2 regions of the Clostridium sp. SY8519 genome follow, and region 1 is predicted to be linked to the other one. Evidence: predicted binding sites of a transcription regulator. Region 1 holds the regulator's gene; the other holds the start of a gene.

Region 1 (4,583 bases):
TCCCACAAATAAAAATCTTCTGAAGGAAGATTTTGCCCGTGATACGTTTCAGCATGAACAGCATCTGATCATTCACGGTGAAAAAACTGTATTGCTTATGGGCTGCGGACACAAAGGGGTTCTGAATATCCTGCAAAGCTGTCCCTGTAAACCGGATGTTGTGATCGGCGGATTTCATTTATTCAGCCCGCGGACAGGGGAAATGCTGCCGGAGGAAACCGTTCGGAATCTGGCGCACAGCCTGCCGAAAATCATTTATTATACCGGTCATTGTACCGGAAGCCAGGCCTTTGACCTCTTGAAGAAAGAGGGGGTGGATATTCATGCCTTATCCACGGGAACAGAGCTGGAGATTTAACTATTCGCAAAAGACAACTTTAACGAAAAGTTACATGTTTTTCACAGAGGAAACTATCTATGAACCTATCTGCGCTTTATGATCCGCTGCCGGATCCCGCTGCTTATTTAGAACGTATTCAGTGCGATTTTTCGAATTCATTAAACAAGGCGTATCTGGATCATCTGATTTTTCAGCACCAACTGCTGATTCCATTTGAAAACCTGGATATTATTCCCGGCGGCAGGCTGATTTCTCTGGAAATTCCGGATCTGTACCGCAAAATTGTCCGGAAGAAACGGGGCGGCTATTGTTTTGAACTGAACAGCCTGTTTTTCAGTCTGCTGACTGCACTTGGCTATCAGGCATATCCTGTGCTCTGCAAAGTTCTGGAAGGTTCTGATCCCTATTATCCGGCGCTGCATCGCGCTACAGTTGTCCGGATCGGGGACTCAAGTTACTATTGTGATGTGGGCTTTGGCGGACCGGTCCCCGGCGGTGCTTTGGAAATTCAGACCCTTCATCCGGAAAAAATAGCCATGGATACTTACCGGCTTGTTTCTCTGCCGCATCAGTGGCTGCAGCTGGAACGCCTGTCAAAGGGCAGGTATGTGCCTATGCTCCGAATTTGTCTGCAGCCCCAGGATCCGGCGGATTTTCTGGCGTTAAGTCATTATTGCTGCTGTCAGGCCCAGGAAGAATTCAATCATTTTACCGAAGGAATGCTTCTGAATATTCGTCTGAGAAATGGATATGCTGCATTAAACGGACCGTTTCTGCAGGTGGTAAACGGTGATGAGAATTCATGTATACAAAAAAGAATTCATGAAAAGGAAGAAATGGATCAGGTTCTGACCCAAATCTTCCGTCTGCCGGAACACCTGCTGGATCATCTGACCCAGAATGAGATTCGGCCCTGAGAATATTTTTCTCCGTTTTCTCCGCTGCAGGCGCTCAGTCTTCCGGATACGTCGGTACTGTCAGGTAAGCGCCGGAATGAATGATATTTCTGTCGTTGATATGATTCATCTTTTTGATTTCCCGGATATAGGCTCGATTGCTGACGGTACCGGATGTATTATAGGTCTGGGCCAGATCGGACAGAGTCATGCCTTCCTCGATATAAACCGAGGTATATACGGCTTTTCGGTCATGACTGGGGGAGGCGTCTGTTTTCAGGGCGGAGGCGGCGAAAATGCCCGCGGCAGCGCCCAGCACCAGGAAAAAGATACAGATTCCGGCAAAGCGCCGTTTCATTTTTCGCAGCTGCTTCTCTCTCGCTGCACGGATCCGTCTGTTCCTGTGGGATTCGCTGTGGATACAGGAAGGATCATACTGGTTTCTGCTGCAGAAATCTTGCTTACTATATGCTGCTGTGTACATCATTCATAACCTCCTGTGTAACTAATTGCCAATGGTTCGAATACATGTTCCGAACTCTTGTTTGCATGCTTATAATATCGAACTTCTGTTTGGTTGTCAACCGAAAAGCAAACGTTTTTTCGGAATATATGTTTGCTTTTCTCTTTGCTCCATGGTAAAATTATAATAAATATTATACTTTATTCAGAATCAGCAGATCCGGCTGCGCTCGGTCTTTTCCTGCCGTTCTTCCAGGCGCTCTGCTGTGAGGAGGATATCACATGGCCTATGGAATAATCAGCAAGAAACAGAGTGAAATTCTTGACTTTATCAAAAGTGAAATTCTCAGCAAGGGCTATCCGCCGGCAGTGCGTGAAATCTGCGACGCGGTGCATTTGAAATCCACTTCTTCTGTCCACGCGCATCTGGAAAAGCTGGAAAAAAACGGATATATCCGCAGAGATCCCACCAAGCCACGGGCCATAGAAATCATTGATGACAATTTCAACACGATTCGCACAGAAACTGCCAGTGTCCCGCTGATCGGCAAAGTTGCCGCCGGTATCCCGATTACTGCCGTAGAGAATGTGGAATCCTATCTTCCGGTTCCGGCGGATCAGATTCCCCGAGGGGAAACTTTTATTCTGCGGGTACAGGGAAACAGTATGATCAAAATCGGGATTATGGATGGGGATTATATTCTTGTTTCTCAGCAGAATACAGCAGAAAACGGGGATATTGTGGTTGCTTTGATTGATGATTCCGCGACGGTAAAGACCTTTTACCGGGAATCGGATCACATCCGGCTGCAGCCGGAAAACGATGAAATGGATCCGATTCTTGTACAGGATGTGACCATACTCGGAAAGGTGTTTGGCGTGTATCGCTTTTACTGATTGCCTTTTTCCGCAAAAAAGCAGAGAGCTATGTATGCTCCCTGCTTTTTTTGGCCTAATACTGGATCTCTACAGTTTTTCCGTCTGCCTTTATAAACGTCATATCGGTCATGTGCAGACGGCGTGCTGTTTCTTCGGCACTATACTGATATGTCTTTTCTTCAGGTTTCTGGCATCTGATGATCGCAGTTTTTCTGCCATGATCGTCATAGTGCTTTTCAACAGCTGGTGTGCTGTCCTGAACAAACACGATATCAGCCGCCTCATCGAGCGTGATCTGTTCAAGCCCATCGATCAGTGACACATGCTACGATGTTATCGCCGTCAAGAAAAAATTTTGTAGCAACATATCTTACATCAGGTCTTTTCACATTGAATTTCTTTTCCATAATACATAGGCGCAAGGGAACCTGCGAATTTATTCGCAGGTTCCCTTGCGCCATCCTCCTTTTGTTTTTTGGAAAACAAAATTAAGCTGTTACGCGTTAAGCTTTTAAGTCTTCCGGATCCATAAGCTTTCCGTCTTTCCAGATTCTCTCCAGATCGTAGAAGAGCCGGTCCTCTTTCAGAAAAATATGAATGATGATATCTTTGTAATCAATAAGGAACCAGCTGGATCTCTGATTTCCTTCCTTCCGGCACTCGGTGTACCCGGCTTTATACATTTTTTCATCCACGTTATCCACCAGAGCGCTCATCTGACTCTGGTTTCCGGCGGTCGCAATCACAAAATAATCTGCAATCACAGATACTTCGCTGATATCAATTACTTTAATTTCCTCTGCTTTTTTTTCTTCCAGTGCAGCGCATGCAACGGAAGCCATTTTTCTGGATTCATCGTACATTGTGTAGGATCTCCTTTTCTTCTGATAGTACTGATAGGCCAGATTGGTTGTTGTATCAATCGTTCCGTTCGAATCCTTCAGATATTCCACGGTGTCAGAAAGGATTCGATACACGGTTTCTTCCAGATCTGTCTGCGCTGTTTTCCGCAGCTGTTCCAGATGAGGGGCCTGATTTCTGCCGGGTTCTATGTAGTCAGATACAAAAATAATCTGATCCAGCAGATTCATGGCCGGCTCACCGGTGGTATGGACGGAAATGGCATGCAGAATTTCCGGATCTGTGACACCATAGTGTTCCCGGGCCAGAATAGATCCGCATTTGGCATGCAGAAGGGTCAGATTCCGGCGTTCCGCTTCACTGACCGGTACACCATGGGATTCACAGTAAGAAATTCTCTGGGAAAGGGGCATGTATTTCGCACAGTCATGCAGCAAAGCGGCCGTTTCCGCCTGACTTCTGTCGGCGCCGTACCGGTCCGCCAGTGTCCGTGCGGTGTCCACGACCCCCATCGTATGCTGATATCTGCTTTCTTTCAGTTCATGCTGCAGCTGTTCCTGCATTTCCGAAAATGTCACTTTTCTTCCTCCCGAATGTACAGACTGTGTTCCCGGATATATGCTTCTACACGGTCCGGAAGCATATAACGGATAGTTTTTCCCGTTTGAACCCTCTGGCGCAGTTTTTTGCCGGATACGTTAAAATTCGGAGTTTCCAGTCTGTGGATTCTGCCATGGTATTTGTCCTGCAGATAGGCGATCTGCGTGTCGACTTTTTTCTCATTATAGGTATCCCGCACAGCGGCCAGAAGAATGGCCTCCCGGCAGATCAGCTCCGGATGCTTCCAGGTTTCGAATTCAATCAGTGAATCCGCGCCGACAATAAAATACAGCTCCGCATCCGGATACTCTGCCTTGAAATGCTGCAGTGTGGAATAGGTATAACTGACGGTGTTTTTCTGTGTTTCGTAGTAGGAAATCGTAAAACGGGGATTGTCTGCAATCGCTTCTTCTACCATCCGGCATCTGTGATAAGTCATGGCTTCCCCGCCGTATTCTTTATGCGGGGCATGACCGGTGGGAAGAAAAATCACCTGATCCAGATGATACTGATGCATCGCGTTATCACCGATAATCAGATGACCG
Region 2 (4,583 bases), 190 kb from region 1:
CCTTTTTCTCGGTAATCCGCAGTCTCCGGATCATATTTTTTCCTGACCAGAAGCCGGGCAATCAGCTCCTCTTCTTCTGTTTCGTACACTTCTTCCAGCGCCTGCTCGATCAGTTCCGCGGAAATCCCCCTCTGCCGCAGTCCTGCCCGGATCCGATTCCTGCTTTTTGTCTGCTGCTGGCTGCTGATATAAGCGCAGGCATAGCGGTAATCATCCACATAATGGTAGGATTTCACATAGGAAACCGCCTCATCTGCCACCGTTTCCGGATAGCCGTCCCGGCGCAGTTTATCCCGCAGCTGATATTCCGTCCGGTCCTGCCGCTGCAGCAGATACATCAGGCGCTTTTTCGCCCGGGGAAGCAGAACATCCCTGAAAATCTCCTCCAGGCTCTCCTGCGCAATCTCCGAACCGGCCCGAAGCGCGTATACGGATACTTCGCGGCTGTATAGCGGAAAACTGCTTCCGTCCTCCAGCGACACCACTCTGCGTCCGTTTTTCGCCGGTGAAATCTCTGTAATCTCCATGATTTACTGTTCCTGCGGACTGCCTGCCGCGCTTACGGCATCCGGGTCCGCTCCTGCTGTCCTGGCTTCTTCCGGTTCTTCCAGGCCGTACGCGACACGTACCTGACGTTCAATCTCATCAAAAATGTCGGTATGCTCCCGCAGAAATGCCTTGGCATTCTCCCTGCCCTGTCCGATCTTTTCTCCATGGTAAGAGTACCATGCACCGGATTTATCCACGACTTCACACTTGGCCGCCAGATCCAGCACATCCCCTTCCCGGGAAATCCCCTGTCCGAACATGATATCGAATTCTGCTTCCTTAAACGGCGGCGCGATCTTATTCTTTACGACTTTAATCCTGGTACGGTTGCCCACATTTTCGCCGTTCTGCTTAATCGCCTCAATCCGCCGCACATCCATGCGGATAGAGGAATAGAACTTCAGCGCGCGGCCGCCGGTGGTGGTCTCCGGATTACCGAACATCACGCCTACCTTCTCACGCAGCTGATTGATAAAGATCACCGTACAATTGGACTTGGCGATCACTCCGGTGAGTTTCCGCAGTGCCTGGGACATCAGGCGGGCCTGCAGACCCACATGGGAATCCCCCATTTCGCCGTCGATTTCCGCCTTTGGCACCAGTGCCGCCACCGAGTCCACGATCACAATATCCACAGCGCCGGAACGAACCATGGTCTCTGTAATCTCCAGCGCCTGCTCGCCATTGTCCGGCTGGGAAATGTAAAGATTGTCGATATCTACGCCTATGTTACGCGCATAAGCCGGATCCAGCGCGTGCTCCGCGTCAATAAATCCGGCAATGCCGCCCCGCTTCTGCACTTCCGCAACCATATGCAGGGCAACCGTGGTCTTGCCGCTGGATTCCGGGCCGTACACCTCAATCACACGGCCGCGGGGAATCCCGCCCAGTCCCAGCGCAATGTCCAGGCTGATGGAGCCGGTGGGGATAGTCTCCACGTTCAGTGCCGCGCCGGAATCGCCGAGTTTCATGATCGCGCCCTTGCCGTACTGCTTCTCAATCTGGCTGATCGCCGCGTCCAGTGCCTTTAATTTATCATCTTTTGCCATAGATTCTTTCTCCTTTTTCGAACTAGCGTTCGCTTGTATTGTATTAACTATATTACACTCTTTCTGCAAAGTCAACGGTTTTCGAATCCGTGTTCGATTCCGGGCGCACCATCAGAAAAAAGAGTGCAGCCGCGCTGCACTCTCATCTTATCCCGATCCGGAGAAAGCCGTCAATGTCAGTTTTTACCAAATTCCGCGAGGACCAGACCTTCATTGCGCTCCAGCGTCATTCCGATACTCCAGGAATTTACAAACAGGAGAAGGGGGCGTCCCTTCAGATCTTCGATCTTTTTCATATCCGAAGTACCGGTCAGATGTTCCAGATCAATGGTCTCATTTTCAATCCACCGGATGTATTCATAGGGAAGGTTTTCCAGACGGATTTCCACGCCGTACTCCTTCTCCAGGCGGAACTTCAGCACATCAAACTGCAGCACGCCTACCACGCCTACGATAATTTCCTCCATACCGGCATCATGCTCACGGAAAATCTGAATGGCGCCTTCCTGGGCGATCTGATAGATGCCCTTGACAAACTGTTTCCGCTTCATGGTATCGATCTGGCGCACCCGGGCAAAATGTTCCGGCGCGAATGTGGGGATTCCCTCGAATTCGAATTTTTCCTTTGCGGTAGTCAGAGTATCACCAATGGAAAAAATGCCCGGGTCAAACACGCCGATGATATCACCGGCATAGGCCTCTTCCAGTATTTTTCTTTCCTGCGCCATCAGCTGCTGGGACTGGGCCAGTTTGATCTGTTTGCCGCCCTGCACATGAAAAACCTCCATGCCCGGTTCGTATTTTCCGGAACAGATCCGCATAAACGCGATACGGTCCCGGTGGGCTTTGTTCATATTTGCCTGAATTTTAAACACAAAGGCGCTGAACGTGTCCGCAAACGGATCAATCATGCCTGCGCTGGACTTTCTGGCCAGCGGGGAAGTGGTCATGGCCAGGAAGTGCTTCAGAAATGTCTCGACGCCGAAATTGGTCAGCGCGGATCCGAAAAACACCGGGGACAGTTCCCCCGCGGATACTTTTTCCTGGTCAAATTCCGCGCTGGCGCCGTCTAACAGTTCGATTTCGTCCAGGAGCTGCTCTCTGGCTTCCGCGCCGATCAATTCTTTCAGTTCTGGGCTGTCAATGCCCAGATCTGTCTCTGTGCCCTCTTTGGTGCCTTTCCGTGTGTCAGAAAAGGTCATAACCGTCTGGCTTGCCCGGTCGTAGACGCCCCGGAAATTTTTGCCGGAACCGATCGGCCAGTTCACGGGACAGGTTTCGATGCCCAGCTCTTTCTCAATTTCATCCATAAGCTCAAAGGTATCTTTCGCGTCACGGTCCATCTTGTTGATAAAGGTAAAGATGGGGATATGCCGCATGACGCAGACCTTAAACAGCTTTCTGGTCTGTGCCTCCACGCCTTTGGACCCGTCAATCACCATGACAGCGGAGTCCGCCGCCATCAGCGTACGGTAAGTGTCTTCGGAAAAGTCCTGATGTCCCGGTGTATCCAGGATATTAATGCAGTAATTTTCGTACTCAAACTGAAGTACCGAAGAAGTGACCGAAATTCCTCGCTGTTTCTCGATTTCCATCCAGTCCGAAACCGCATGGCGCGCTGTGGCCTTCCCTTTTACGGAACCGGCCTGGTTAATCGCCCCGCCGTACAGCAGGAATTTTTCTGTCAGTGTGGTCTTTCCGGCATCCGGATGCGAAATGATCGCGAAGGTTCTTCTTCTTTCTATTTCTTTTCTGTAATCTGTCAAACTGCTTACTCCATATTTTCTTTTCAAACTGCCGGGTACAGGCTTCGGTTCCGCCTCTGTCCTCCGGCTTTCACCTGCTTCCCCTCCGGCCCATGTCTAAAACAGCGGCGTGCCGGCAATCTTTCTGGGAATTTCCAACCAGGACAGCACGGTGGCGCCAATATCCGCGAAGGTACTTCTGGTGCCGTAATTTGTTCCTGCAGCTGCCTTTGGTCCCGCGATCACCAGGGGAATGTATTCCCTGGAATGATCCGTGGAAGGCGTGGCCGGGTCGCATCCGTGATCCGCAGTAATCATCAGCAGATCATCCGCTCCAAGCTTTGCCAACAGTTCCGGAAGGCGGCTGTCGAAGTAACTCAGCGCCTTCGCGTAGCCGTCTACGTCATTTCTGTGGCCGTACAGCATATCAAAGTCCACCAGATTGGTAAAGCACAGTCCGTGAAACTCCCGGTCCATCCATTCCAGTGTGCGGTCTATGCCCTCCGCATTGCCCGCCGTACGCACAAAATCCGTCACGCCTCTTCCTGCGAAGATATCGTTGATTTTGCCTACTGCCAGGACATCCATGCCGCTGCCGCTGATCTGATCCAGCATCGTCGTCCCGGTCGGCTCCAGAGAAAAATCATGCCGGCGGGATGTACGGGTGAAATTACCCGGTGTGCCGACAAAAGGCCGCGCGATCACCCGGCCCACCGCAAGGTCTCCGGTCAGCATGGCACGGGCCGTTTCACAGTACTGGTACAGCTGATCCACCGGCACTACCTCTTCGTGGGCCGCGATCTGAAATACGGAATCCGCGGATGTGTAGACGATCAGCGCCCCTGTCTTCATATGCTCTTCCCCGTAATCCCGGATGACATCCGTACCGGAATAAGGGCGGTTCACCAAGGTTTTCCTCCCGATCGCTTTTTCAAACCGATGAATAAAAGATTCCGGGAATCCGTTGGGGAACGTGGGCATCGGACGGTCGGAAATCAGTCCCGCAATCTCCCAGTGCCCGGTCGTTGTATCCTTGCCTTTGGAACGCTCTGCCAGGCGGGCAAAAGCTCCTTCCGGATGCGCAGACGGTGTCCCGCAGGTCACTCCGTCAATATTAAAATATCCCAGTTTTCCCATATTCGGCATATGAAAATACCGGCTTTTCGAACAGCTCAGCAGGGTATTGCTTCCTGCGTCGCCGAATTCTGCCGCATCCGGCATCTCACCGATTCCCGCACTG

What was found. The regulator LexA, encoded in region 1, represses DNA repair genes until DNA is damaged. The targets are predictions, from matches to a motif close to CNAACANNTGTTNG.
Region 2: a site for LexA is predicted at 1,617-1,630, ahead of recA (recombinase RecA). Genes of this name have one in related genera too.

The regions. Positions count from the first base shown of each region.
Region 1 is NC_015737.1:2,474,562-2,479,144, forward strand. It holds gene CXIVA_RS11375 (MBL fold metallo-hydrolase) at 1-358, shown strand, start outside; gene CXIVA_RS13550 (arylamine N-acetyltransferase) at 418-1,257, shown strand; gene CXIVA_RS13555 (LysM peptidoglycan-binding domain-containing protein) at 1,292-1,723, opposite strand; gene lexA (transcriptional repressor LexA) at 1,981-2,595, shown strand; gene CXIVA_RS11395 (hypothetical protein) at 2,651-2,899, opposite strand; gene yqeK (bis(5'-nucleosyl)-tetraphosphatase (symmetrical) YqeK) at 3,081-4,016, opposite strand; gene nadD (nicotinate-nucleotide adenylyltransferase) at 4,013-4,583, opposite strand, start outside.
Region 2 is NC_015737.1:2,664,608-2,669,190, forward strand. It holds gene CXIVA_RS12330 (regulatory protein RecX) at 1-527, opposite strand, end outside; gene recA (recombinase RecA) at 531-1,598, opposite strand; gene CXIVA_RS12340 (peptide chain release factor 3) at 1,775-3,364, opposite strand; gene CXIVA_RS12345 (phosphopentomutase) at 3,461-4,583, opposite strand, start outside.